DNA from 2 places in the Bacillus sp. AC266 genome. Region 1 is predicted to be linked to the other one. Evidence: riboswitches for the same ligand, from Rfam matches in the RefSeq annotation. Region 1 holds a riboswitch; the other holds the start of a gene.
What was found. Region 1 has a riboswitch for cyclic di-GMP ahead of AC0IXC_RS25470 (methyl-accepting chemotaxis protein). Riboswitches for the same ligand answer to the same signal wherever they lie in the genome.
Positions count from the first base shown of each region.

Region 2: linked by a shared signal. The riboswitch ahead of AC0IXC_RS20375 (SpaA isopeptide-forming pilin-related protein) and the one ahead of AC0IXC_RS25470 (methyl-accepting chemotaxis protein) in region 1 are both predicted to bind cyclic di-GMP.

Region 1 is NZ_CEEDEC010000008.1:100,427-108,442, forward strand. It holds gene thiM (hydroxyethylthiazole kinase) at 1-772, shown strand, start outside; gene thiE (thiamine phosphate synthase) at 789-1,448, shown strand; gene AC0IXC_RS25465 (anaerobic C4-dicarboxylate transporter family protein) at 1,566-2,879, opposite strand; cyclic di-GMP riboswitch class I at 3,162-3,246, shown strand; gene AC0IXC_RS25470 (methyl-accepting chemotaxis protein) at 3,387-5,126, shown strand; gene AC0IXC_RS25475 (non-ribosomal peptide synthetase family protein) at 5,290-8,016, shown strand, end outside.
Region 2 is NZ_CEEDEC010000005.1:89,333-109,171, reverse strand. It holds gene AC0IXC_RS20485 (HIT family protein) at 1-58, opposite strand, end outside; gene ecsA (ABC transporter ATP-binding protein EcsA) at 640-1,383, shown strand; gene AC0IXC_RS20475 (ABC transporter permease) at 1,376-2,587, shown strand; gene ecsC (ecs operon protein EcsC) at 2,601-3,308, shown strand; gene AC0IXC_RS20465 ((Fe-S)-binding protein) at 3,446-4,183, shown strand; gene AC0IXC_RS20460 (LutB/LldF family L-lactate oxidation iron-sulfur protein) at 4,186-5,616, shown strand; gene AC0IXC_RS20455 (LutC/YkgG family protein) at 5,597-6,298, shown strand; gene AC0IXC_RS20450 (DUF1433 domain-containing protein) at 6,457-6,771, opposite strand; gene AC0IXC_RS20445 (hypothetical protein) at 7,064-7,321, opposite strand; gene AC0IXC_RS20440 (DUF1433 domain-containing protein) at 7,571-7,891, opposite strand; gene AC0IXC_RS20435 (DUF1433 domain-containing protein) at 8,002-8,322, opposite strand; gene AC0IXC_RS20430 (hypothetical protein) at 8,861-9,184, opposite strand; gene AC0IXC_RS20425 (lipase family protein) at 9,298-10,503, shown strand; gene AC0IXC_RS20420 (hypothetical protein) at 10,518-10,814, shown strand; gene AC0IXC_RS20415 (TetR/AcrR family transcriptional regulator) at 11,016-11,597, shown strand; gene AC0IXC_RS20410 (hypothetical protein) at 11,600-11,734, shown strand; gene AC0IXC_RS20405 (PH domain-containing protein) at 11,973-12,449, shown strand; gene AC0IXC_RS20400 (PH domain-containing protein) at 12,442-13,881, shown strand; gene AC0IXC_RS20395 (DUF975 family protein) at 14,083-14,736, shown strand; gene AC0IXC_RS20390 (hypothetical protein) at 14,955-15,389, shown strand; gene AC0IXC_RS20385 (CPCC family cysteine-rich protein) at 15,399-15,662, shown strand; gene AC0IXC_RS20380 (TetR/AcrR family transcriptional regulator) at 16,080-16,616, shown strand; cyclic di-GMP riboswitch class I at 16,789-16,879, shown strand; partial or broken gene AC0IXC_RS20375 (SpaA isopeptide-forming pilin-related protein) at 16,940-19,839, shown strand, end outside.

The DNA of each region.
Region 1 (8,016 bases):
GGTGAGAGAGTCTAATCCACTCGTGCATAATATTACAAATGTTGTTGTAACAAATTTTACAGCAAACGGTTTGTTAGCATTAGGAGCATCACCTGTAATGGCGTATGCAAAAGAAGAAGTAGCAGAAATGGCTAGCATTGCGGGAGCCCTTGTTTTAAATATGGGTACACTTCGTCCTGAAGAGGTAGAAGCGATGTTACTTGCTGGTAAATCAGCAAATAAGAATGATGTACCAGTATTGTTTGATCCAGTTGGGGCAGGAGCAACTTCTTATCGCACAGAAGTTGCGAGATATATTCCAGCTGAAATCGATTTAGCTGTTATTCGCGGAAATGCAGCTGAAATAGCTAACGTTATTAATGAGAAATGGGAAATTAAAGGTGTAGATGCTGGTACTGGCAACGGTAATGTTGTAAATATTGCAAAACAGGCAGCGGATGACTTAAATACAGTTGCGGTAATTACTGGAGAAGAAGATGTTGTTACAGATGGAGAGCGAACTATTCTTATTCGAAATGGCCATCCTATTTTAACGAAAGTTACTGGAACAGGTTGTTTACTAACTTCTGTAATAGGAGCATTTGTAGCGGTAGAAAAGGATTATGTAAAGGCAGCAGTAGCGGCATTAACGTTTTATGGTGTAGCTGCGGAACTGGCAGCTGCTAAGACAGTGGAGAAGGGACCTGGTAGTTTCCAAATTGAATTTTTAAATCAGTTAGCAAATACAACTTCAGATGATATTGAGAAGTATGGGAAGATTGAGCTTATATAGTAAGGAGGGGAACTAGATGTCGCGCATTACAATGGATGAAATGTCTAGGTTATTACCAGTATATTTTATTATGGGAAGTAACAATTGTACGAAGGAGCCACTACAAGTATTGAGGGATGCACTAGAAGGCGGTATAACAATTTTTCAATTTCGTGAAAAGGGAGAAGGGGCTTTAACGGGAGAGAAACGTATTGATTTTGCGAAAGAACTGCAAGCGCTTTGCAAGGAGTACGATGTACCATTCATCGTAAATGATGATGTGGAACTAGCCCTCGAGTTAGATGCAGATGGCGTGCATGTTGGACAAGATGATGAAGGAATTACTTCTGTTCGTAAAAAAATGGGAGATAAAATTATTGGAGTATCTACACATACAATTGAAGAAGCACGCTGGGCGATTGAAAATGGAGCCGATTATTTAGGAGTTGGTCCAATTTTTCCGACGAGTACGAAAAAAGATACAAAAGCGGTTCAAGGAACGAAAGGTCTAAAGTATTTTAGGGAACAAGAGATTACAATACCGATCGTTGGGATTGGTGGGATTACGATTGAAAATACAGCTTCTGTTATAGAAGCGGGTGCGGATGGTGTTTCAGTTATTTCAGCGATTAGCTTAGCGGAATCTGCGTATGAAGGTACGAAGAAATTAGTTGAGGAAGTAAATAAGAGTTTGTAGAAAAAGCCTATGTAATATTTTAAATGCTATATGGAGGAATAGACTGCCAAAAAAGTTTAAACAAACGTTTGATTAAAAAAGCACAAACCTTTTTAAATAAAGGTTTGTGCTTTTTCTTTAAAACATAATTGAAATTAAGAGCATTCCAATTCCAATAGAAGTAAAGGTTGCGATCAGGCCCGGAATCATAAAGCTATGATTTAAAACATATTTACCAATTCCTGTTGTACCAGTACGGTCAAAGTTAATTGCAGCAACGATTGTCCCGTAGTTTGGAATGAAGAAATATCCATTTACTGCAGGGAACATCGCAATAAGTAATGCCGGCGGAATACCAAGTGATAGTCCAAGTGGCACTAAAGCACGAACTGTTGCTGCTTGGCTATACAGTAAAATAGATAGAATGAATAGTGCAATAGCAAATAGCCATGGTGCACTTGTCACTAAGTGTTGAATTGATCCTTGAATTATATTTAAGTTTCCGTTGAAGAAAGTATCTCCCATCCAAGCGATACCAAAAATAGCAACAACTGCTGTTGCGCCTGCTTTAAAGACGTTACCAGTTACAATGCTTTCCACATTTGGTTTACAGAAAATAATAATGAGAGCAGCAATGGTTAACATGACCATTTCAATTGTGTTTGGCATGGAAAGACGAGCTAACTTCCCGTCAACCATCCATCCCGGACGAAGGGCTTCAAATGAACCAAGAAGTACGACAAGGAAAGTTCCTACTAGGAAAAGGATAACTGATAATTTAGCGCCTTTTACACCCGCAAATTCTTTTTTCTCTTCAAGTTTAGGGATCATTCCCTCTTTTAATCGCTTCAAGTATTCAGGGTCTTCATTTAATTCTTTTCCCATTTTACTAGCAACGAATGCAGCTACCATACAAGCAATAAAAGTAGAAGGGATACTGACTTTTAAAATATCTAACAAGGTGATTTTATAGTCGGCTAACATTGCTAAAAGTGCAACTGTTGCAGCCGATATTGGACTAGCTGTAATTGCCTGCTGGGAAGCGATAACGGCAATTGACATTGGTCGTTCAGGTCTAATTCCTGATTCGCGAGATACTTCGGCGATAACGGGAAGTACAGAATAAGCGACATGACCAGTTCCCGCGCATAGCGTGAATAAATAAGTAACAATAGGAGCAAAAAATGTAATACGCTTTGGATTTTTTCGTAATGCTTTCTCAGCAAGGTAGACAAGGTAATCCATTCCTCCAGCAGCTTGCAAAGCACCGGCAGCTGTAATTACTGCTAAAATCATAAGCATTACATCAATAGGAGGAGCTGTAGGTTGTAAGTGGAAGACGAAAACAAGTATTGCCATACCAACGCCACCCATTACTCCTAGACCAACTCCGCCCAGGCGTGCACCAATAAAAATGCAGATTAGTAACGTAAGAAATTGTAGCCAAAACATGATAAACTACCTCCGAAATTCGTAAGTTAAGATATATTCGAATAGTTTGATTTGAATGAAAAATAAGTAATGATCCGAAATAATCCTTGTATTATATACATTTTTTATTATATAACACAAGAAATGTAACATTCACATACTTTGTTAAATTATTTCAAAAAAATAATCCGTTAAAACTTTATATTTATATGTACAAATGGGTGGACATTTTAATTTTTATGTTGTAATCTTTGAAAGAGAATATTGTAATTCTCATAGAACTCCCATATCGTTCAACTCGTTCAGCGAGAAAGGCAAACTGATGGAAACATGAGGACGCAAAACTACAGGAGCTAAGGTCGAAAGGCTATGCTAGCCAGTTACCGGACGGATAGGGTTGGTCTTGGCCAATGCTTTTACATTGGTCTTTTTTTATTCTCGAACATATTGAGAATCATTTCTAAACAAAATATTCGTATATTTTGTTTTTTTGTTTTTAATTTTGATAATTAAGGAAGGTGAATATTAGTGAAAAAGTATTGGCATAAGTTATCATTTCTTCAAAAGAACGTCTTATTAACTGTCTTAGTTATTTTGACGCTTGTTGGAAGTATGGGTGCATTAAGCTTCAACATGTTTCAAAATAGTATGATGTCTTTATTTGAAAGACAGTCTATTGAAACGGGAGAGATAGTGCTAAAAAAACTGGATGTAGAATTAGTTAGAGACATGACGAAAGATCCTACAGCCGAAAGAGTGAAAAAAGAAAAGTTAACAGGGCAATTAGATGAAGTGTCAAAAGAATTGAAAAGTGTTGGACAAACGTATGTTACAGGAGCAAAGGCGAATGAAAAGCGAGAGTTACAACTCGTTGGTTTGACTACAGAGTTAACAAATGCAGTCCCTGTAAAGCCGGGAGATTATTATGAACAACCCGCTCATTGGATGAATGCATACGATAAAGTGATGGATACGAAAAAGGCTCAGATGACAGAAGTATATGAAGATGAATTAGGTTCGTGGGTGACAATATTAGAGCCAATTACAGATGGAGAAAACAATATTGTTGCAATTGTTGCGGCTGACTTAGATGCTTCTATCGTTCCTAGTACAAAGAAGAATTTTGTGATACAGGGTATACTCTTTATTATTATTTCATTAGCAATGGCAACTATTACTCAATTCTTTATCGTACGTCACTCGTTAGCTCCATTAAAAGATTTACGAGAGGGATTACGTAAGATTGGTGAAGGTGATTTAAGTATTAAATTAAAAGAAAGACCAGATGATATTGGAATTATTAATATATATTTTAATAACACGATTGATAAATTTAAAGGGATTATAGATAAAGTAAGACAGACTGCTGAGCAAGTTTCTTCTTCTTCACAAGAATTGTCGGCAAGTACAGAGGAAAACAGTATGGCAGTTCAAGAGATTGCAAGTTCTATTGAAGGTTTAAGAGTAGGAGCGCAATCTCAAGAAACTTCAGTACAACAATGCCTAGGAATTGTACATGGAATGGAAAATAAGGTAGAAGAGATAACTGGGGCTGCGAAACAAGTTGCAGTTGCTTCAGAAGGTATGGAGCAACATTCAATTGAAGGTAATGAAGTCATTGGACAAATCATTAATCAAATGAGTTTAATCCAAAATGCAGTACAAGATTTATCTTCTATCATCTATTCGTTAGAAACAAGGTCAAAAGAAATTAGTGATATTGTAACTGTAATTACAGGTATTTCAAATCAAACAAATTTATTAGCCTTAAACGCTTCTATTGAAGCTTCACGTGCTGGAGCAGCTGGAAGAGGGTTTGCAGTTGTTGCTGATGAAGTGCGCAAATTAGCAGAACAAACTGAAACGTCAGCGAAAGATATAGCGAAATTAATTAGTGAAACGCAGACTGAAACAGAAGAGGCTGTAGTTTCAATGCAGAAAGGTTCAAAAGAAGTAGAATCTGGAATTACTCTTGTTCAAAGTAGTGGTGCGTTCTTCGAGAAAATTTCAAAGTCAGCACAGTCTGTTACAGATCAAGTTAGGGCTGTTTCTAGCAACTCAGGTGATATTTTACAAAATAGCCAGAATATCGTTCAAGTCGTAAATGAATTATCACATATCGCGAATACTTATGCGAATAGCAGTAGTAATGTTGAAGAAAGTATGAAGGAGCAAGAAATATCAGTACAAGATATTGCAGAATTAGCTACATCTTTAAGTTGGCTTTCACAGGAGTTACAAGAGTTGATTGGAGAATTTAAAAGTTAATAAAAAATATAAGGTGTAGATATAATCTGCACCTTTATTTCTTTAATTAATAGTCTAATATCTAAATTTAAAGATGTTAGAGGTAAAACTTTAATCAGTAGGGGATGAACACCCCCACTGATTAAAGTTTCACTTTATTTTATGGAGAGCGAGAGGATTCAGTATGAGTATTTTCTTAAAACGTTCATATGTGGAGAGATATGAACAATTTTTGCAACAAAATTATGAACCACTTATGATACCGAAGGATTTTCAAGTAAACGAATATAAGCAGATGAAAATTGAGGATATACAAGCGATCGAACATAGTAAGTTAGATATAATAGTCGCTACTTTTGTATGGTTGCATCATGTTAGTAATGAAAAATGTATAGTGATTCCTCATTATATGGAACAGAGTAGTTATCCGTTATGTATTACGATTTCAGAGGAACTTTCTTATGAAGAGCTAAAAGTAGAAATTAATGATCAAATTGTGCAGTTAGAAAACATGGAAGAAGTACAAAAAGTATTATTACAATATGATGAAGGAAAATGGGGGAAACCTGTAGTTACAGTAGGAAAAGAGAATAGAAATAGTCAGTTGAACTTTATTGAATTAAAGAATAATTACTTTGAGGTTTCTTATAATAAAATGCAATTGGAAGAAAAAACAGCGACTCGTTATATAGAGCAAATTGAGTATGTATTACAGCAAGGAATTACAAACGAGAAGCAATGTATTGTAGCTATGGATATTACTCCAGAAGAAGAGTTAGCAATATATAAAGAGATAAATCATACAGAAGTACCATATCCGAATAAGAGTATTTCCGATATGTTTTATGAAACAGTAAGGAAGTTTTCAAATCGTATAGCTTTATCTTCGTTAGAAGGAACATTAACATATGAACAACTAAATAAGAGGAGTAACCAAATCGCTCATATGTTATTACATAATGGAGTGAAACAAGGCGATTATGTTGGTATCTTTATGAAGCGAAGTATTGATACGGTAGTAAGTTTATTAGCGGTTTTAAAAGCAGGCGCTGCGTATATTCCAATCGATCCAGATTATCCTGCCAATCGGGTGCAGTATATTATTGAGGATAGCCAATCGAAATTAGTGCTAACAAAAGAAACAAAAATTCCGTATGAAGGCATTCGCGAGTTGTCTCTTTATGATATTGAAAAATTTTCAGATGCAGATGTGAAATTGTCAATTCATCTTGATGATATTGCATATATGATCTACACATCAGGTTCTACAGGAAACCCGAAAGGAACAATGCTTGCGCACCGCGGGGTAGTTAATTTATGTACATGGATGCAAAGACATTATGAATTAACAGAAGAAGATATTTTTGCACAGTTCCCATCATTTAGTTTCGATGCGTCTATTTGGGAGTTATTTGCTTCATTGTTCTGTGGTGGAAATGTATATGTTTTATTAGATGAGCAAAGACTTTCAGTCGATGCTTTTGCAAATGCAATTTATAAAGAAAAGGCAACATCTATTTTAGGATTAGCTACAATTTTCTTACAACAAGTAGCAACATACCTTCCAGATGAAAGTAAATATAAGTTGGATTCATTAAAGAGAATTGCAGTTGGTGGAGAAATGCTTACTGCTGAAGTAGTGAAATTATGGCGACAGAGAATTGGTACTCATGTTCAATTGAATAATGCATATGGTCCGACGGAATGTACAATTACAACAACTACTTATCCAATTCCAGAGGAGTTAAATGATAAATTTGCTAGTATTCCAATTGGGAAGCCAGCGGATAATTATAAAGTTTGGATATTAAATGACAATATGAAAGTTTGTCCAATTGGTATTCCAGGAGAATTATATATAGAGTCAGTAGGTATCGCGAAAGGTTACTTTAATAAGCCAGAGAAAACAGAAGAAGTGTTTATTCCACACCCTTTAAAACATGATAGTAGGATATACAAAACAGGTGATATTGTTAAAGTATTGAAAGATGGAAATATTGAATTTCTACACCGTAAAGACAATCAAGTGAAAATTAGAGGACACCGAATTGAACTAGGTGAAATCCAAAATACAATTGCAAAATATGAAATGATAAAAGATGCCGTTGTATTTACGAAGAAAAGTGAAGAAGGTAGTCATTATTTAGTCGCTTTCTATACAACTGTTAATGAAGTTGCTATGGAAACCTTAATACACGATTTAAGAGAACAATTACCAGATTATATGGTGCCATCTAAGTTAATTTATATTAATGAACTGCCACTTACACCAAATAAAAAGGTTGATGTGAAGCGATTAGCACAACTGGAAGAAGAGTATGAGCCAGTTCGTTCACAAGAATATATCGCACCATCTACTGAAGCGGAAGCAAAAATAGCAAAAGCTTGGATTGATGTATTAGGCGTCTCGAAAGTTAGTGTCCATGACGACTTCTTTACAGTTGGTGGGCATTCGTTAAAGGTATTACGAGTTTTAACTCTATTGAAAGAGGATTTCCCGCATTTAACAATTCAAGACTTTTTCCAGGAACGCACAATATATAGGTTATCGCAAATTCAAAGGGAATTAAAAGTAGAGGAAGAAGACATATTCCGTGAATATAAAGTAATTCATGAGCCAGCAACAATTTCACATATAAAAGAAGTGAAAAGCGGTAAAGTTTCAAATATCTTTTTAACAGGAGCTACTGGTTATTTAGGTTCTCACATATTGCATGAATTACTAAAAGATACAACAGCACATATTTATTGCTTAGTAAGACCAACGCAAGATATACAACAAAGAATTGTTAATACATTAACAAATTACTTTAAAAATATAAAAAAAGAATGGCTACAACGTATAACAGCAGTACCTGGTGATCTCGGGGCAGAGAATCTTGGTATGAGTGAGGAAGAATTTAAAGTCATT
Region 2 (19,839 bases), on a different contig from region 1:
AAGGGATTTGCCCGTCAATGATTTTACAAAAAATACAATTGTCCGCTGTATGATTCATCGATCTCATCCTTTCAAATAGTCTTAGCCGTATTTTACCATAATTACATAGGAGAACAAACACGAAAAACAGGAAGCTGACTCAGCTTCCTGTTTTCTGAAGAGGGATTGAAAAAGCATTTTTTATAATTTACGGTTCGCAGACACCTCATTTATTTAAGAAATGCACGGTAAATCGGCTAAAGTTTCTGCCGTAGACACCCCATTTTCAAGTGAAATGAATTGCAATCTTTTTTTTAAATGAAATTGTTTATTTTTTAAAACAGTATATGCTCTTTCGGAGACACCCCGTTTCGAAAATGAAACAAATTATCTGGTTATGTGTAAATTTCATTGTCCAACTTGGACACCCCATTTCATGATGACTTCACTATGTTGTTGTACTCATCAATTGGTGGTTGCTTTTTCAATGTGTTCCTTCTTCACTAATTATGATGTCCGCTTTCGTAAAAATATATGCCAAGAAATTTAAATTTTTTTTTGAAGGCATCGATACTATGTAGTGCACCATGATTTTTGGTAAGATGAATATATACATTTCTTACAAAAGTGAATGAATATAAATGAAGAAAGTGGTGTCGTATGAGCGAGTTATTGCGTGTAGAAAATGTTACAGGAGGATATACGAAACGACCTGTACTGCAAAATGTTTCGTTCTCTGTTAATAAAGGCGAACTTGTTGGCTTGATCGGTTTAAATGGAGCCGGGAAAAGTACGACAATTAAACATATCATCGGTTTAATGGAGCCGAAAAAAGGAACTGTCACAATTAATGGGAAAACAATTCGTGATGATATGACAGCGTACCGTTCTAGTTTCTCCTTCATTCCAGAAACGCCAGTATTATATGATGAGTTAACGTTAGAAGAGCATTTGAAATTAACAGCGATGGCGTACGGTGTAGATGAAAAACAATATGAAGAACGCGTAGGACAACTATTACAAGAGTTTCGGATGAAAAATCGTTTGAAATGGTTTCCGTCTCATTTCTCAAAAGGGATGAAACAAAAAGTGATGATTATGAGTGCATTTTTAGTTGAACCATCACTTTACATTGTGGACGAACCTTTCGTTGGGCTTGATCCGTTAGCGATTCAATCACTTCTTCAAATGATGGATCAAATGAAAAAGAGTGGTGCGGGCATCTTAATGAGTACACATATTTTAGCGACAGCAGAGCGCTATTGTGATTCATTCATTATTTTGCATCAAGGTGAAGTGAGAGCGATGGGAACATTATCAGAACTTCAATCCGGGTTTAATATGCCTGGTGCAACGCTTGATGATATTTATATTGCGTTAACGAAGGAAGAAGATTATGAATAGTACAGCGTTATGGAAAGAACGATTTCGGTACTTTCTAAAAGAAGTTCGTACATATAGTAAATACGTATTTAATGATCATTTGAAATTTATTTTCGTATTTATCATCGGCGCAGGAGCGTATTATTACCAGCAATGGTTACAAACGTTAACACCTTCGTTTCCGACAGCGTTTGTTATGGCAGTCTTACTTGGCCTCGTATTAACAGCTGGGTCCATCCAAACGTTATTAAAAGAAGCGGATCTCGTGTATTTGCTTCCAGTTGAAGAAAAGTTAAAGCCTTACTTTACGAAGGCATTTCTCTTTACGTTTATGATTCAGTTATACATAATCGCAATGGTAGCAGCTGCGCTTGCCCCATTATATTTCCAGCAAATGAAACAAACAGGTGCCAATTACATATGGATTGTAATCGCGTTTGTCATTGTAAAAGCGTGGAATTTATTCGTAGCGTGGGAAAAATCATTTTTAACAGATCAAAGCATTCAAAAAGCAGATTGGTTCATTCGCTTTATCTTAAACGGCTTATTTGTGTACTTCCTTGTAGAACGTACTTCATTCATTTTTACCGGTGTAATTGTCTTTCTTATGGCACTATACCTTGCTGTTATGCATCAAAAGGTGAAAGGAAAGCCGCTAAACTGGGAGTATTTAATTTCTGAAGAAGGTAAAAAAATGATGCTGCTGTACCGCATTGCGAATATGTTCGTTGATGTACCAGCGTTAAAAGAGAGAGTATCACGTAGGAAATGGCTTGATTTCATTCTTTCGATGATCGGTGAGAAACGTACATATTTATACTTATATACGAGAACATTTTTAAGATCGGGTAACTATTTCGGATTATATATGCGTTTACTCGTTCTTGGGGGAATTATTCTTTACTTTATCCCATTTTTATATGGACGTTTTATCGTAAGCCTTGTTTTCTTATACTTAATCGGCTACCAGCTCTTAACCCTTTGGAAACATCACCGTATGAAAGTTTGGCTTGATTTATATCCGGTAGGGGGAGACGAGAAGAAGAGAGATTTCCTTACTTTATTAAATGCGATTCTTATTATCGGCAGCGTTGTATTTACAGTTATATTTGCACTTGCGACGAAAGATTTCATAATGACCGGCATTTTATTTGTAGTAAGCATATTATTTAGTATTGGTTTCGTTTATCAATACGGTGCAAAGCGCATTGAGCGTTTAAACTGAAAGGAATGAACCTATGATTACATATGAAGAGAAGGTTATAAAAGAATTGGAGCAGTGGAAAGCTACATTCATGAAAGATTCTTCTATGATGACACGGTTCTCTAAAAAAGTGCAGGTGAAAGTGCAACAACTAGTGCCCGCGAAAGTGCAAAAGGTACTAACAGAAACGATTCGGATGATGGTGCAAACAATTAGTGCTGGATCAAACTTCATAAAACCGAAGCTAAAAGAAACGAACTGGTCACTGCAAAGACGAGACGATGAAGTACGTAAAAAAATGGATGAGTACAAAAAAGTCGCAGCGGCAGAAGGGGCAGGAACAGGAGCAGGTGGTATTCTCCTTGGCCTTGCCGATTTCCCGTTATTACTTACTATTAAAATAAAATTTTTATTTGATGCAGCAACATTGTACGGATTTGATACGAGTAAAAAAGAAGAGCGCCTTTTTATTCTTCACGTTTTCCAACTTGCTTTTTCAAGTGACGATCACCGAAAAGAAGTATGGAAAGCGATTGAAACGTGGGATACAGAAGAAGAAAATCATATGGACTGGGAAAAGTTCCAAACAGAATACCGAGACTATATCGATTTAGCAAAAATGCTCCAGCTCGTCCCGATCATCGGTGCCCCGGTCGGCGCATATGCGAATTATCAATTATTGCAAAGGCTTGGGGAAGTGACGATGAATTGTTATCGTATGCGCTTGCTTAATAGAAATTAATTTGTTTTACAAAAAGTATCCTAAATTACACATTTAGGATACTTTTTTTTATTTTTATTCATATTTTTAATTTTTTTACCAATAATATACAGATAAAGTTACTTGAGCTTACTTTACTGTATTTAGGGGTGCAAAATATGAAAGTATCAATATTTATCACTTGTGTTGCAGATGTTTTTTATCCAGAAGTAGGGAAAGATGTTGTGGAAATTCTTGAAGATTTAGGGTGTGAAGTTGATTTTCCAAAAACTCAAACTTGCTGCGGACAACCTGCTTATAATAGCGGGTATGTGAAAGAAACAAAAACAGCTGCAAAACATATGATTGAAGCCTTTGCTAGTTCAGAATATGTTGTGGCACCATCGGGGTCTTGCGCTATGATGGTTCACGAGTTTTCTAGCTTATTTTCTGAAAGTGAAGCGGATTGGAAGAAAAAAGCTACTGAACTTGGAAATAAAACATATGAATTCACACAATTTCTAGTTGAAGTGTTAGGGAAAGAAGATTTAGGTGCGGAGCTTCATAAAAAAGCAACGGTTCATACATCTTGTCATATGAGCCGATTAATGGGGATTAAGGAACCACCGCAAAAACTATTAAAGTGTGTAAAGGGACTGGAAGTTGTTTCATTGGCGCATAATTATGATTGTTGCGGATTTGGAGGGACATTCTCGGTGAAAATGCCAGAAATCTCTGAGCAAATGGTTGAAGAAAAAGTAAAGCATATTATGGAAACCGGTGCGGAATTGTTAATCGGGATGGATTGTAGCTGCTTAATGAATATAAAAGGACGTTTAACACGTAATGGTTATCCAATTGATGTAAAACATATTGCTCAAGTATTAAATGAAGATCGAAAACAAGGGGGGATATAGAGATGGGAATGAAAATTGGGAACGATCCCTTTCATAAGCGTACTGCAACAGGTATTGGGGATCAATTTATGCGACAGGCTGTCAGGAAAGCGCAAGATGGTCTGAGAGTCAAGAAATTAAAAGCTACTGAGAGTCTTGGGAACTGGGAAGAATGGCGAGCTTTAGGAGAAGAAATTCGAAAGCATACATTAGAAAACCTTGATTATTATTTATATGAGCTGAGTGAAAATATTGAGAAAAACGGTGGTTTCGTTTATTTCGCAAAGACTGCAGAAGACGCAAGGGAATATGTAAAAGAGATTGTAAAAAAGAAAAACGCGAAAAAAATTGTGAAATCAAAATCGATGGTAACGGAAGAGATTAGTTTAAATGAAGCGATTGAAGAAGCTGGAGCGGAAGTGTTAGAAACAGATCTTGCTGAATTTATTCTACAAGTGAACGACCACGATCCTCCATCACATATTGTTGTTCCGTGTCTTCACAAAGATAAAGAACACATTTGTGAAATATTTAAAACAAAGTTAAATTACACTGGAACATCTGATCCTACGGAAATGGCGAGGTTTGTAAGATCGTATTTACGTGATGATTTTTTTGCAGCGGATATAGGGGTGACTGGATGTAACTTTGCTGTTGCAGAGTCTGGGTCAATTTCTATCGTAGCAAACGAAGGAAATGCAAGACTTACTACGACACTTCCAAAAACGTTGATTACAGTTATGGGGCTGGAACGTATTGTTCCAACATGGGAAGAGCTTGATGTTTTAGTAACACTTCTATGCCGAAGTTCTGTAGGACAAAAGTTAACAAGTTATATTACAGGGTTAACTGAGCCTGGCGGAACAGATGGACCTGAGGAATTTCATTTAGTCATTGTTGATAATGGCCGTTCCGATATTGTAGGAACAGAATTCCAAAGTGTCCTCCAGTGCATTCGTTGCGCGGCATGTATTAATGTGTGTCCTGTATACAGGCATATTGGTGGGCATGCATATGGCTCTATTTATCCAGGACCAATTGGAGCTGTGTTGACACCGCTTTTAGGGGGATATGATGAATATAAGGATTTACCTTACGCATCTAGCCTTTGTGGTGCTTGTACAGAAGCGTGTCCAGTGAAAATCCCGTTACACGACTTATTAATTAAACACCGCAGCCGCATTGTAGAAGAAAAACAATCACCCGTAGCTTGGAACGTGGCTATGAAAGGTTTTGAAAAAGCGGTTAAGAGTCCTAGACTATTTTCTTTTGCAGCGAAGAGCGCTCCGTATGCATTAAAACCTCTTGCAAAAGGGGATAAGATCGAGCGTGGAATTGGACCGTTAAAAGCTTGGACGGATGCGAGAGATTTTCCAGTTCCGAAAAAACAACCGTTTCGAGAGTGGTTTGAAAAACACGAAAAGGAGAACAATGATGGCCATCCAAAATCGTGAGGAATTTTTACTCCAGTTATCAGAAAAGCTTGGTAGGAAACGTCCAGAAGCAGTGAAAAAACCGAACTGGTCTTTTTCCCCGCAGTGGGATGTTTTTGACGGACTGGCGCAAGATGAACTTGTATTAAAGTTAATAGAGCACTGCGAAGTGATTCATACAGAAGTAAAGCGAACAACAAAGGAAAACCTTGTTGAAACATTGGGGTCTTTTATAACAGATTGGAATATCAAATCTGTTATATGTTCGAATGATGAGCGCTTTAATGAGTATGGTCTTACGCCATGTTTCAGCAATGAAGGAACAACACATTTTCGTACATGGGGATTAGATCATAAAGAAGAGGACGTAAAATTTGCGAAAGCTGCTGACCTTGGCATTACGTTCAGTGATATGACTTTGGCAGAATCAGGAACCGTTGTGCTATTTAATGATGGGTTAAAAGGAAGACATGTGAGTCTTCTTCCAGAGTCATATATTGCAATCGTTCCTAAAAGTACGATTGTACCAAGATTAACCCAAGCTACAAAACTGATTCATGATCAAAGTAAAGCGGGAGAAAACTTGCCGGCTTGTGTGAACTTCGTTTCTGGTCCGTCAAATAGCGCGGATATTGAAATGAACCTTGTCGTAGGTGTGCATGGGCCAATTAGAACAGCGTATATTATTGTGGATGATCAATAATGATTTACGTGTGCGAGTTGGAAATATAGATGAAACTTTTTCCCGTTTATCTAAATAGGAATTGATTTGTCTTATAAAAAAGACATCCTAATCACACATTTAGGATGTCTTTTTGTTCTAATGATTAATGTTTAAAAGGAAAATTTCAGATTGTCTTTTCAGCGTTTTAGGCTGAAATTAGTGGTAGAGATAGAACCGATATTATAATCATCTTTATAATCAATTGAAGTAGTAAATTTCTTATTTGTATCATCTTTGATATGACCCGTTATAAAAATAGTTTCGATATCATTAGAAGGAAATCTATGATTTGTAATAGTCACTTCTAAATTCTCTTTTTCTTTGAAATACTGAATGGTTTCTTCTGTTGCTTTATTAACGATTTGTTGTTCAGTATTTTTTTGATCTATCGTACATCCTCCTAAAAGGATAAGTGTGAAAGTAAAGAATAATCTTATAGCATATTTTTTCACGAATAATCACTCCATGAATTTTGCGTTATATTCCTCTTAACTAAATTGTATATCCACAGAATATGGTGTGGCTGGGTATAAAGAAACGGGACTCCAAAGTAAAAAGGTTATTAGTTTTTAAGCTCTAAATTTTGGAGTGAGACATAGATCTTATATGATATTCTCCTCCATCATATTCTGCGTCCATAGAAAAAATCTTATTTTTGTTATCTTTCACATGTCCGTTTATAAAAACTATTTGAAAATCATTGGGAGCATATAGGAATGATTTAGATGAAAATTATGGGAAGTGTTAGTATTTTAATTTTAAACTTTTACTTTTAGAAATTGAACCTATCGTGTATTTATCTCCGCTATATTGAATAGTTATATTAAATGTTTTGTCTCTATCATCTTTGACATGCCCAGAGATATAAATGGATTGTAGGTCTTTAGGACCAAACTCATGCCCAGTAATTACTACGTCCAAATCTTGCTTTTCCTTAAAGTATGTAATGGTTGTCGCTTTTGCTTCTTTTACTACTTTTTCTTCATTGTTTTTTTGATCCATAGTACATCCCCCTAAAATACTTAAAATAAATATAAAGAATAGAAAAAAACTAATTTTTTTGATTTTAATATCCATATTTATCCTCCAGTAATGGCATCTTGATTATATAAAATATCGTGATAGAAGGAATGTTTTTAGTGAAAAAAGCACTCACTTTTTCTGATAACCGTTGCTTTTTATTTCTTATAAAGAACATTCTTGAATTAAAGAAAAAACTTAAATAATTATGTTGACGTGAAACTATTAGATTTAGTGTTTAAAATTCAAATTATTAGACGCTGAAATAGAACCAATATGATAATCATTAGCGTATTGGACTGAAGCGGTAAATTTTTTACTTTTGTCATTTGTTACATAACCTGAGATAAGGATAGTTTGAAAATCTTTTTGTCCAAATTTATGATCAGTGATTGTTACATCTAAGCCCTCTGTTTCTTTAAAATATTTAATTGTTACCTCTTCTGCCTTTGTTACTATTTCTTTTTCTTCATTTGTTTTATTATTCATACTGCATCCTCCTAAAAGTATAAGTGTAAGAATAATGAATAATCTTATACTATATTTTTTCACGAATAATCACTCCATTAATAGTGCGTTATATTCCTCGCCACTAAATTTTATATTCACTGAACATTGTGTAGTGAAGCAAAAAGAAAAGGCACTCTAAAGTGCCCCAATTATTAGTTTTTAAGCTCTAAATTTTTGGTGGTTGAAATAGCGCCGATATGATAATTATTTGCGTATTCAACTGAAGCAGTAAATTCTTTAGTTTTATCATTAGTCACATAGCCTGATATAGAGATAGTTTGAAAGTCTTTTGGTCCAAATTCATGATCAGTAATTGATACATCTAAGCCCTCTGTTTTTTTGAAATATTGAATGGTTTCTTCTGTTGCTTTATTAATGATTTCTTCCTCGGTATTATTTTCATTATTACAGCCTCCTAAGGTAGTAATAATGAAAATGAAAACTAAATAAAAAAACAATCTTTTATGCAACATAATTCTCCTCCAATCATTGGTTCCTAAATTAGGGATATATCAAATGTTGTAGAAGAGAAACTTTAAAATGTTTTAATAGGTTCAAATCAATCTAGGTTTTTAAGAATTATTTGAGGGGCTCCTTTTGAAAATAAAAATAGACACCTTATTGTTAGGTGCCCAAAAGTTTGATACATTGCTTCTAAATTTTTAATGTTAGAAGTTGAGCTTATTGAATATTGATCTCATCCTTTATATACATATGAAATAATTGGAATTAATATAAAGGGCCAACAAAAATATACTTTATTTTCATATTAATTTCAGTCATCATAACTAATACTTTCAACCTTATTTTTATAATTTATATCTGCAGTTATTTTACGGTTTGGATTATTTGTTACATGACCAGATACAAAAATCACCCAAAAATCTGAGGGGGCGAATTCCACTCTTGTCACTGTGACACCTAGCTTTTTATCTTCTTTAAAATGTTGGATTGCGATCTTTTCTGCTTTTTCTTTTAATGCTATTTCCTCATTTTTTTATCCATATTGTATTATTTTTTTAGAGAAAAATTCGTTGAAACAGAACCAACATTATAATTATTATTGTAATCTATTGTAGCAGTGAATTCCTTGCTTTCATCATCTTTGATATGACCAGTTATGAAGACTGATTCTAGATCATTAGAAGGGAACCTGTAATCAGTAATAGTTACATCTAAATTTTGTTTCTCTTTAAAGTAATTAATTGTTTTTTCTGTTGCTTTATCTACTATTTGTTTTTCTTTATTATTTTCCTGCATATTACATCCCCCAATTATTGTACTTACAAAGATAAAAAAGACAAAAAAGGTAAATTTTCGGATTTTAATTCTCATGTTTACCCTCCGTTAATGTTGTTCTATAATTTAGAATATACTAAATATCCCGAGGAGGGAATACTTTGGATAGCAAAAATACACAAGAAGTGTTAGATTTAAGCTTTTATCGAATGGCTAAAGATGCGTATAAATCAGATAAAGAGTTAAGAAATGAAATTACAGTGAATAATGCGAATGATGATACTTTACAAACATGGAAGGTCCGTGAAACATTCCACGACAAACAAACCGGAATGGACGCAGTAGTCTTTGAACGAGATGTCGATGGGAAAAAGCAAGTTATGGTAGCTTTCCGAGGTACAGAAGGGGATAAAATTATAGAGAAAAACTCTTTAGGCATTCCGATGAAGTCAGGGGAAGGCATGAAGGATTTAAAAACGGATACCAATCATTTTGTATTACGAGAAGGTGTTCATGAACCAGCAGCACCTCCTGTAGCAGGGACTGAGAATGAAGGTTCAAAGAAATATTGGAATGAAGAGAATCAGCGCTGGGAAACACACAATCAATTCGAACAGGCTGAAAGGGTCATGAAACAAGTAACGGATACATACAAGGACAGGGATGATGTGGAGATATATACGACGGGTCATTCGTTAGGGGGAGCTTTAGCGGAATATGCAGCGGCATCTAATGATAATGTAAGATGTATGTCATGGAATGCGCCGAGTGCAAAACATTTGTTACCGCCTGATTTACAAGAAAAAGCAAATAATGGTGAGTTTAATAATAGAATTGTAAGTGTTGTTCACGGAAATGATTCAATTGGCTATGGACCATTTGGTGCATATGAAAGTCATATAGGCTCTACTTATGCGGTAACCCCAACAATTTCGAAAGAAGAAATGTCAAAGCTATCATTACAGCAAAAGATTGGGATGGATGTTACTCGATTTTTGAATTCGATAAGTGGCCCTGGTTATCACTATCAAACAGATCAGAACTTCCGGTTTGGAGAGAATGGGTCTTTATCCAATAAATACTTGTTAAATGTAGACACGAATGAAAGAGTTTATGATTCACCAGGCGCGTTATTAGGCGGGGGAGAAATTCGTGTAGTGGTAGAGAATTTAGAACAAGCTGTAAGAGATATGAAGCGAAACGCGCAAGAATTTCAAGATAGAGTACCGAGGTTAATTTCTAATATGATGACATTATTAGAAACGGCTGAAAGTAGACGGGTAGAAGCTAAAGTAAATAATATACGTGGACATGTAGAGCATTTAAGTTTTTGGTACATACGAACAGCAACGGAAATTTCAGATTTTATTGAGAAGAAAGCCGATGATTATAAGAAGACGGATCAACAATATTAAGGGAGAAGATTAGGATGCCGAGAATTTACTTAAATGAAGAAGCATTGAACCAAGCCTTACAACAATTTGACCATATGATCCAAGACTTAAATCATAATAAAAGAGTTGTAAGTAATGTACATAATTTACTCTTATCAAGCTGGTCGCAACTTGGAGTGGGGAAGAAGGCCATTAGTGATTTAGAATCTTTTAAAAAAGATATCGAAAGAAGGATGGAAGAATTAGAGTCTGATAAAAGGGAGTTAAAGGGTGCGATTGATTTATTAAAAGCGCTAGATCAAAGTTATGATTACATGGGGCCTAAATATTAAATTACAAGAAGCACTCACAAAGGTGCTTTTTGTAGTTTAACTGGATTAAAGATTATTGTAGTCATTATTAAGGAATATGATCCTAGATCCATAATGTAGATTGAAAAAGTAATATACAATTTTGAATCAAACTTGCAAACGATGATTTTTTATTTTACAATTTACTTACCGACTGGTAAGTAAAAATAAGTGAGGTACAGTATGACAAAGAATTTACAAACATCGCAAAACATTGTAGAGGCATCATTTAAACTCATGGCAGAGCACGGTATTGAGAAGATGAGCCTTTCTATGATTGCGAAAGAGGTAGGTATTTCAAAACCGGCTATTTATTATCATTTTTCTTCTAAAGAAGCGTTAGTTGATTTTTTATTTGAAGAAATTTTTTCTGGGTACCATTTTGCAAGTTACTTCGATAAAGAGCAATATACGAAAGAAAACTTTGCAGAAAAATTAATTGCCGATGGTTTACATATGCTCTCTGAGTATGAAGGACAAGAAGGCATACTACGCGTCATAAATGAATTCATCGTAACTGCATCGCGAAATGAAAAGTATCAGAAACGCTTATTTGAAATACAAGAAGATTTCTTAAATGGTTTCCACGATTTATTGAAGAAAGGTGTGGAACTTGACGTTGTGTCACAACAGGCAACGGAAGAAAATGCTCATACGTTAGCGCTCGTGATCGATAATATGAGTAATTACATGTTAATGGGATTCCAGTTAAAGTATAAAGAAATTTGGATTCGAAATGTGAAAAACGTCATGAAGGAGGAATAAAAGTGAAAATGCAAAAAAACTGGTGGCTCGGTTTTCTTGGATTTATTGGCATTTATCCCGCATTAACGGGCAGTAAGACCCCCACCTCAAAATTCAGCGAAAGCAAAGAAGTTAGGTGGGGGATCAACTGCCCGTAAAAGCCCGATTGGTGAGGGCTGATTAAAGTTTCACTTTATAAAATACCAGGTATGATTGAAGCTTTTCAAGCGGATGGAAGTTGGATGAAGTTAATCGGCTTCATTTGGCTACTTTGGTTCGGATATTTTATTCCTGAGAAGAAAGATAAAGAAGAATAAATACTAATTTTCTGTAAAGTTATGTAAAATATAGATTGAGGGTATTCATATATTAGATTAATAGATTTGGAGTGGTTACATGGATCCATTGAAAAATGAAATTCATCCTGACATGGTCAAGGTGTGGAAAGTTCGTGCTGTAATTGAAGAAGGGATAGGTATTCTCGTCATCTTAGTATACCTTTTCCTCATGATAAAGTTTGATTGGTGGGCGTGGATTTTGTATGTGATGGTTGGGTTAACAGTTGCGCTAGCACCATTTTCGTACTTTTTATTCCCGAAACTACGTCAGCGTTATTATAGCTATAAATTAAATGAAGAAGAGCTTGAAATTCAGCACGGTCTTTTCGTTGTAAAGCGCGTATTAGTACCGATGATTCGTGTACAGCACGTTACAATTGAACAAGGACCAATTATGAGAAAATATGGATTAGCAGAATTACATATTTCAACAGCGGCAACTTCTCACAGCATTCCAGGCTTAACGATGTACGAAGCAGAAATGTTAAAAACGAGAATCGCAGAATTAGCGAAAGTGAGTGATGAGGATGTATAAGAGGCAGCATCCCATTACGATGTTATTAGAATTAAAAATAACAGACTTTATACCATTATTTATTTTCATGTTTAGTTTAAATGGAAAGTTTCCATTTTGGTATTTAATTCCCGCTGGATTCGGTTTACTCACCGTCTTTTCAGCGTTTGAAAAATGGTATTACACAACATACTGGGTTGAAAATAACGTATTACATGTGAAACAAGGGCTCTTTGTGAAGAAGGAGAGCTACTTAAATAAAGAACGTGTTCAAACGATTAATACAAGTTCAAACGTGTTATATCAAATGCTCGGTTTAAAGAAAATTCAAATCGAAACAGCTGGCGGAGGCGATGATGCCGAAGTAAGCCTAGCTGGTATTACAGAAGATGAGGCGAAGGAGCTTATTTCCTTACTAAATGAGCCAACTCCAGAAGTAAAAGCAGAAGAAACATCAGAAGAAGTAGTAGAAAAAGAAGTTATGACAGAGGAAAAGCAAGCGACAGAGTACAAATTAACTTTGAAAGAAATTTTATTAGCATCTGTTACATCTGGTCAGTTTGGATTATTATTCTCATTAATCTTTTTCGTGTATCACCAAGTAGATGAGTACATTCCGAAATGGATAAAAAATAGCGTAGAGTCGTATGTAATGGATCATGATATATACGGCTGGATTTACATGGTAGCTATTTTACTCGTCCTTTCGTGGATTATATCTACAATTGGTTACGCGTTAAAACATGGTAATTTCACAGTAAATCGAAAAAACGATGAAGTGCGTATTTCTCAAGGATTACTTGAAAGGAAAGAACTAGTACTAAAGTTACACCGCATTCAAGGGATTACGATAAAAGAAGGTATTTTCCGTCAGATGTTCGGTTATTGTGCTGTGCAAGTCGAAGTCATTCAAAGTAAGGGATTGGGAGAAGAGAAAGACAAAGTTACGCTGCATCCGATTATTCGAAAAGATCGTGTGCAAGAGTTACTCGCTCATTTACAATTGCCATATGAACTGAATACAAATATTACTGCATTACCAAAAGCAGCCTTGCGCCGTTATTTAATTGATAGTTTCATTTTCTTCGCAATGCTAGCAGTCCCGCTTACTGGGATAAGCATATACTTTGAAAAGTATTTCATCATGTGGGCGTTGTTACCGCTAGCTATCCTCATCTTTACACTTGGATACGCAACATTTAAAACAAATGGTTACGGTGTAAATGGAGAACAAATTACGATTATACATCGTAGTATTGGGAAACATACAGGACTTGTAAGAAGAAGACACGTCCAATCAATTGAAAAAACACAATCATATTTCCAGCGCCGAGCGGATTTATGTACGTATACGTTTTCTAGTGCATCATCGAATTATAAACTAGAGCATACGAGAGTAGAAGATGCGGAGAGAATGCAGGATTGGTATAAGAAGAGAATAAGTGAGAATTAATTTGAAAAGGCTTGCCTAGTATGAAAGGCAGGCTTTTTTGTTATGGAGAAATGAGTAATTTGATTCATATATGGGTGCAAATACAGCTCACATTTCTCAATACGTATCAGAAAAAAGTAGTACCTTTCTATTTCAGGGAAATTCGTGAAATTTTTGATATAAATGGTATACTAATATAGAAATAATATTAGGAGGTTATATATGATAAGTCAGTTGAAAAGAGAAGCACTTGATGCATTAAAAGGAAAATGGGGATTAGCGGTAGGGGCAACCTTATTACTTGGAATCCTTATTGGAGCTGTTGAACTTCTAATTACAGGTGTTTTCTCGATGTTTTGGGGTTGGGAAGAAGCAAGTGATTCGCTTACAGTAAGTATTATTGCAATGCTTGTTATTGGTCCGTTAACAATAGGCGCCTACTATCTTGTTTTAAATGTAATCCGTGAGACTAGTGCTCGCATTGGTGATTTATTTAGATGGTTTAGCGATGGAAGTAAGCTTATGAAGTCGTTTTTAACATATTTACTAATGTATGTATACTTGATGCTATGGACATTACTTCTTATTATTCCGGGTATTATTAAATCATTTTCTTATTCTATGACGTATTTTATTTTGAATGATCGTCCAGAATACACAGCGAATCAAGCAATTACCGAAAGTCGCCGTATGATGAATGGACATAAAATGGATTACTTTTTACTATGCTTAAGTTTCCTTGGCTGGTTCATTTTAAGTATTCTTACTTTAGGAATCGGTTTCTTATGGTCTGCACCTTATTTCTACGCGACATCGGCAGCGTTTTATGAAGAGATTTCAAAAGAATATTATAAAAAAGAAGGTACTACCTTCTAATAAAACACCTAAACCACTTATCCCCTAAAGAATATAGGGAACAGACGGTTTAGGTGTTTTGATATGTGTTCTGTTTTCGGGTTCACTTCAGGATAAGGTATAGGTTTTTATATAGAAATTATTCCCTCTATGTTTTATCATAGAGGGTTATTTTTTTATGTAAAAATGATAGGAAATAGTGAATAATATATGTGAAGGGAAAAGTGAGGTGAGCATGATTGAGGAAATTTTTAATTCCGTATTCCCATTCTTTATTAAGCTTATTTATTTCAATGACGATAGTTCAAATATACGATGAGAAGGGGATTTTCGAAGGAGGGCTATTTTCTATTTTTACGAATCTTTTTATTGCTATGGCCAACATGTTGGCTGCTACTTTGATAATTGGAATCCCTGTTGTTTTAGTTGGCTGTCTTCTTGGGGAGATATTGTTTAGGTGTGTTATTTTACCTGTAAAGCTACATTTTATTCCATCCTTAATTTTATATATTCTCTTAGCTATAAGTATTGTTTTTGGTTATGAAGTTATATCTGACGGGTTCCCTACAATATATGAAAATACGCGTATTGTTGTAATGATGTACTTTATGGGACTAACTGTCATTTGCTCTATTACATTTTTAGTAAGCAGGACTACATATGAAGAGAAATAAGGTGATTATATGAAATACACTTGTCCATGCTGCAGATATAAAACGTTAGAAGAACCACCAGGTACATATGAAATCTGTAACATATGTTATTGGGAAGATGATTCTGTTCAGTTTAACGATCATGACTTTGAAGGCGGAGCAAATGAGCCCTCGTTAAGACAAGCGCAGAGAAATTTCATTGCGTTTGGTGCTTGCGAGGAATGCTTTGTTGAATCAGTTAGAAAGGCGACTAGTGAAGATGTGAGGGACGCTAGTTGGAGAGAAATTTGTTAAGTGGTTTATAGGTAGAAAATGTTATTACTTATAGAAAGAGAAGTAATAACATTTTTTATTTAGTGATTAAAGGATTGGCACCGTCTTATAAAATAAAACAATAAAGCTGATAGGGTGGTAGGAAGACCAGCGTCGAAAAATGCTTGAAAACTAAAGGATAGGAAATCGACTCGTTAAAATTGTATTTCACATTTATGGGGATATTAGGAATTTATATAAATGTATAGATGTATAGTCTACGGAGTGTATTTAATGTTATCATATTGGATGATATGGAAATTTTTAATAGAAGAAGCAACTAACAATTCAAATGTAATGAAGCCTATATTGAATAAAAAATATCTAGTAGTATTCAACAATATTAAAAATAAAATACGTATTTAGATAGAATTAGTAGAAATGAGGGTTTAAAAAGGAATGAACACGAGCATAACACGGCAAAAAATTTTAGCCGCCGCTTCTCAAATTGTTCAATTTAAAGGAGTAGCTAAGTTAACTTTAGAAGCAGTAGCAAAAGAGGCAGGTGTAAGTAAAGGTGGGTTATTGTATCACTTTTCAAATAAAGAAGCTTTAATAGAAGGCATGATACTTAAAGGGACAGAGGAGTATCATGGTGCTATTCATAATAAGGTAACGGAAGACACAGAGAAGAAAGGAAGGTGGGTTCGTTCTTTTGTAGAGGAAAGATTAAGTAATGAGAAAAGAACAGAAGAGTTGTGTAGTAGTATGATGGCAGCATTAATGCTAAAACCGGAATTACTTGAGCCATTACAACAAGCATTTCAGCAATTGCAAACTAAAATAGAAAATGATGAAATGGATTCTGTTTGTGCCACAATTATTAGATTAGCAGCTGATGGATTATGGTATTCGGAATATTTAGGGATTGGAAGACTAAGTTCTGAATTAAGAGAAAAAGTGATTCAAGCTCTTATCAATGCTTCCTATAAATAGAATATACAAACTATAGAATAAAAAATAATTCCCCATTGGTTTATTTAATCCGATGGGGAATTATTTTTTTATTAGAATAATAGAACAATTTTGCAGGGTGTTGAATTATAACCGTCCAGACGGTATAGTAATATTTGGTTCAAAAGGAAAATGAAACAAAAAAAGAATAAAAAAATATTTTTAGCACACTATTCGAAAGGATAGGCCGCAAAGCTTAGAGTCTACGGTAATATATTGGTTACTAAGATCGTCTGGTTGCACATTTTTGATGCAACCGGACGGTCTTTTTTTGTTATATAAATATAAAAAATTAGGAGGAAATTATGCAAACGAAAAGTACTAAAAGGCACATTTCAATGGTTTCATTAGTTTTTCTAGTATTATTTTCAGTGCTGAATGTATGGGCTCCAGTTATTCAAGCCGCTGTGATAAAAAATCCAGTGGACGAGATTAATATTTCTCGTACTGATGGCACAACATCTGAACCATATCAGGCTTCAGATGGTATGAAAGTAGAAGTGAAGTGGTCAGCTAAAGAGCAAATAAAAAGTGGAGATCAATTCACAATTGATATGCCAAAAGAATTTAGAAAAGATCTTATGAATATGAGTTTTCCTTTAAAAGATGCTGAAGGCAAAACAGTTGGTACATGTGAGATGAAAAAGGGTCTATTAACGTGTACTATGGGTGATTATGTAGAAGGAAAGAATAACGTTAAAGGTTCTTTATTCGTAGAATTTTACTTTGGTCTAGAAGCATATGATGGTGTCCAAAAAATCCCATTAGAATTTAACGTTGATGGTCAAATCGTAAATAAAGAAGTAAGTGTAAGTAATACGACAGAGAGACCGAAGCCGCAGCCCAATACAGATAACCTATTGAAATGGGGTTCTTATAATCAAGAAGATCCGTCCATTGCTGATTGGCTTGTATATGTAAATGCAACTGGAACAGAAATGCAAGATCTTAAATTAACAGATACATTAGGACCTGGGCATGAGTTAATTACAGACAGTGTAGTATTAGAAGAGGCTGTATTTGAAGATGGTTATGCACCAACAAATATTAAGCCAGCAGATTTATCTAAAATTAAAATCAATGCAACGAAGACTGGATTTACAATTGAATTTCCAGACAGTTCAAAAGGTTATATTTTAAGATATAAAACAAAGATTACCAATCCCGCTGCAAAGCCTCATAAAAATACAGTGAAATTAGAAGGCAAAAATATTAAAACTGAAGAAAAAGTAGGAGAAGTATTCGTAAGTGGTGGGGGAGGAACCGGTTCAGGCGACGATAATCCACCTAGTATTGAAAAGAATATAGTTGATGAGAATGGTAAGCTTGTAGAGAATCAGCAGTTAGCGCAAATGGATCAACCTATTCAATATCAAGTTGGTACACATATACCAAACGATCCTCCTAAATACACATCTATGGTAATTAGTGATGATTTAGAAGATGTATTAGAAGTATTAGAGGCAAAAGTGTATGATCAAAATGGCCAAGATATTACTTCTAAAGGAACACTAAAGATAGATAAACAAAAAAGTGAAGTAATATTTACGTTCGGTGAGAGTTTTGACTATAAGTCATATGAGGACCAGATAATTAACTTGAATATTAAGGCGAAAATTAAAGCTGATGCAGACTTATCTTCTTACGTAGATAAGAAGATTCCTAATAAAGCAGAATTACATTTTGATGATAAGAAATTAACATCGAATGAAGTAACGGTTACGCCGCCGGAACTTCCAAAAGAAGGTACAGTAGCTATTCATAAAATAGATGCTGAGGATCCGAATAAAGAGTTAACAGGTGCCGAATTTGAAGTTCGAAATAGTGAGGATAAGGTTGTTGCAGTACTGAAAACAGGCGAAAAAGGTTTTTCAGCCCCTCAAACTTTAGCACCTGGAACGTATAAAATTTATGAAAAAGTAGCACCTGAAGGATATCAAAAATTAACAAGTCCGGTAGAGGTTACACTTCAAGCTGGAGAAACAAAAACAATTGAAATTAAAAATACCATGCAAAAGGGTCAAATTGAATTAAAGAAAATTGATTCGGAAAATGGTGGTAAAGCATTAGCAAATGCAGAGTTTGATATAGTAAAAGACGGTGTAGTAGTTGAGCATATTATTACAGATAAAGACGGTAAGGCAATTTCTAAACCGTTAGCACCAGGAAAATATATTTTAAAAGAAACGAAAGCGCCCGAAGGATACCAATTAAAAGAAAAAGAGTTCGAAGTAAATGTAACAGGGGACGGCATATTCCCAATAACAGTAGAAAATGCAATGGTAGACAAAGGTAATGTAGAAATTACAAAAGTGGACAAAGAAAGCGGCGCAGTATTAGCGGGTGTCGAATTTGAAGTCCAAGATGAGAAAGATAAAGTGGTAAGAAAAGTAGTAACAGATAAAGATGGAAAAGCAAACGTTTCAGATCTATCAGTAGGAAAGTACAAATTAGTAGAGACGAAAAGCTTACCAGGTTACAAGAAACTAACAGAATCAGTATCATTTGAAATTAAAAAAGGTATGACGACAGTCCTATCATTGAAAGTAGAAAATGAGCAGTTAGACAAAGGCTCATTAGAAATTACAAAAGTAGATAAAGACAGTCAAAAAGTATTAGAAGGCGTAGTCTTCGAAGTGCAAGATGAAAAAGGAAAAGTGGTAAAAAAAGTAACGACAGATAAAGATGGAAAAGCGAATGTCTCAGACTTATCAGTAGGAAAATACAAATTAGTAGAGACGGAAAGCTTACCAGGTTACAAAAAATTAACAGAGCCAGTATCATTCGAAATTAAAAAAGGTATGACAGAAGTCTTATCACTGAAAGTAGAAAATGAGCAGTTAGATAAAGGCTCAGTAGAAATTATAAAAGTAGATAAAGACAGCCAAAAAGCATTAGAAGGTGTAGTCTTCGAAGTGCAAGATGAAGCTGGAAAAGTAATAAAGAAAGTAACAACAGATAAAAATGGGAAAGCAAAAATTGCAGACCTATCAGTAGGGAAATACAAACTAGTAGAAGTTGAAAGTTTACCAGACTATAAGAAACTAACAGAGCCAGTATCATTTGAAATCAAAAAAGGCATGACCGAGGTACTATCATTAAAAGTAGAAAATGAAATGGTAGATACGGGAAACGTAGAGATAACGAAGATAGATAAAGATAATAAGGCGCCGTTAGCGGGAGTAACGTTTGTTGTCCAAGATGA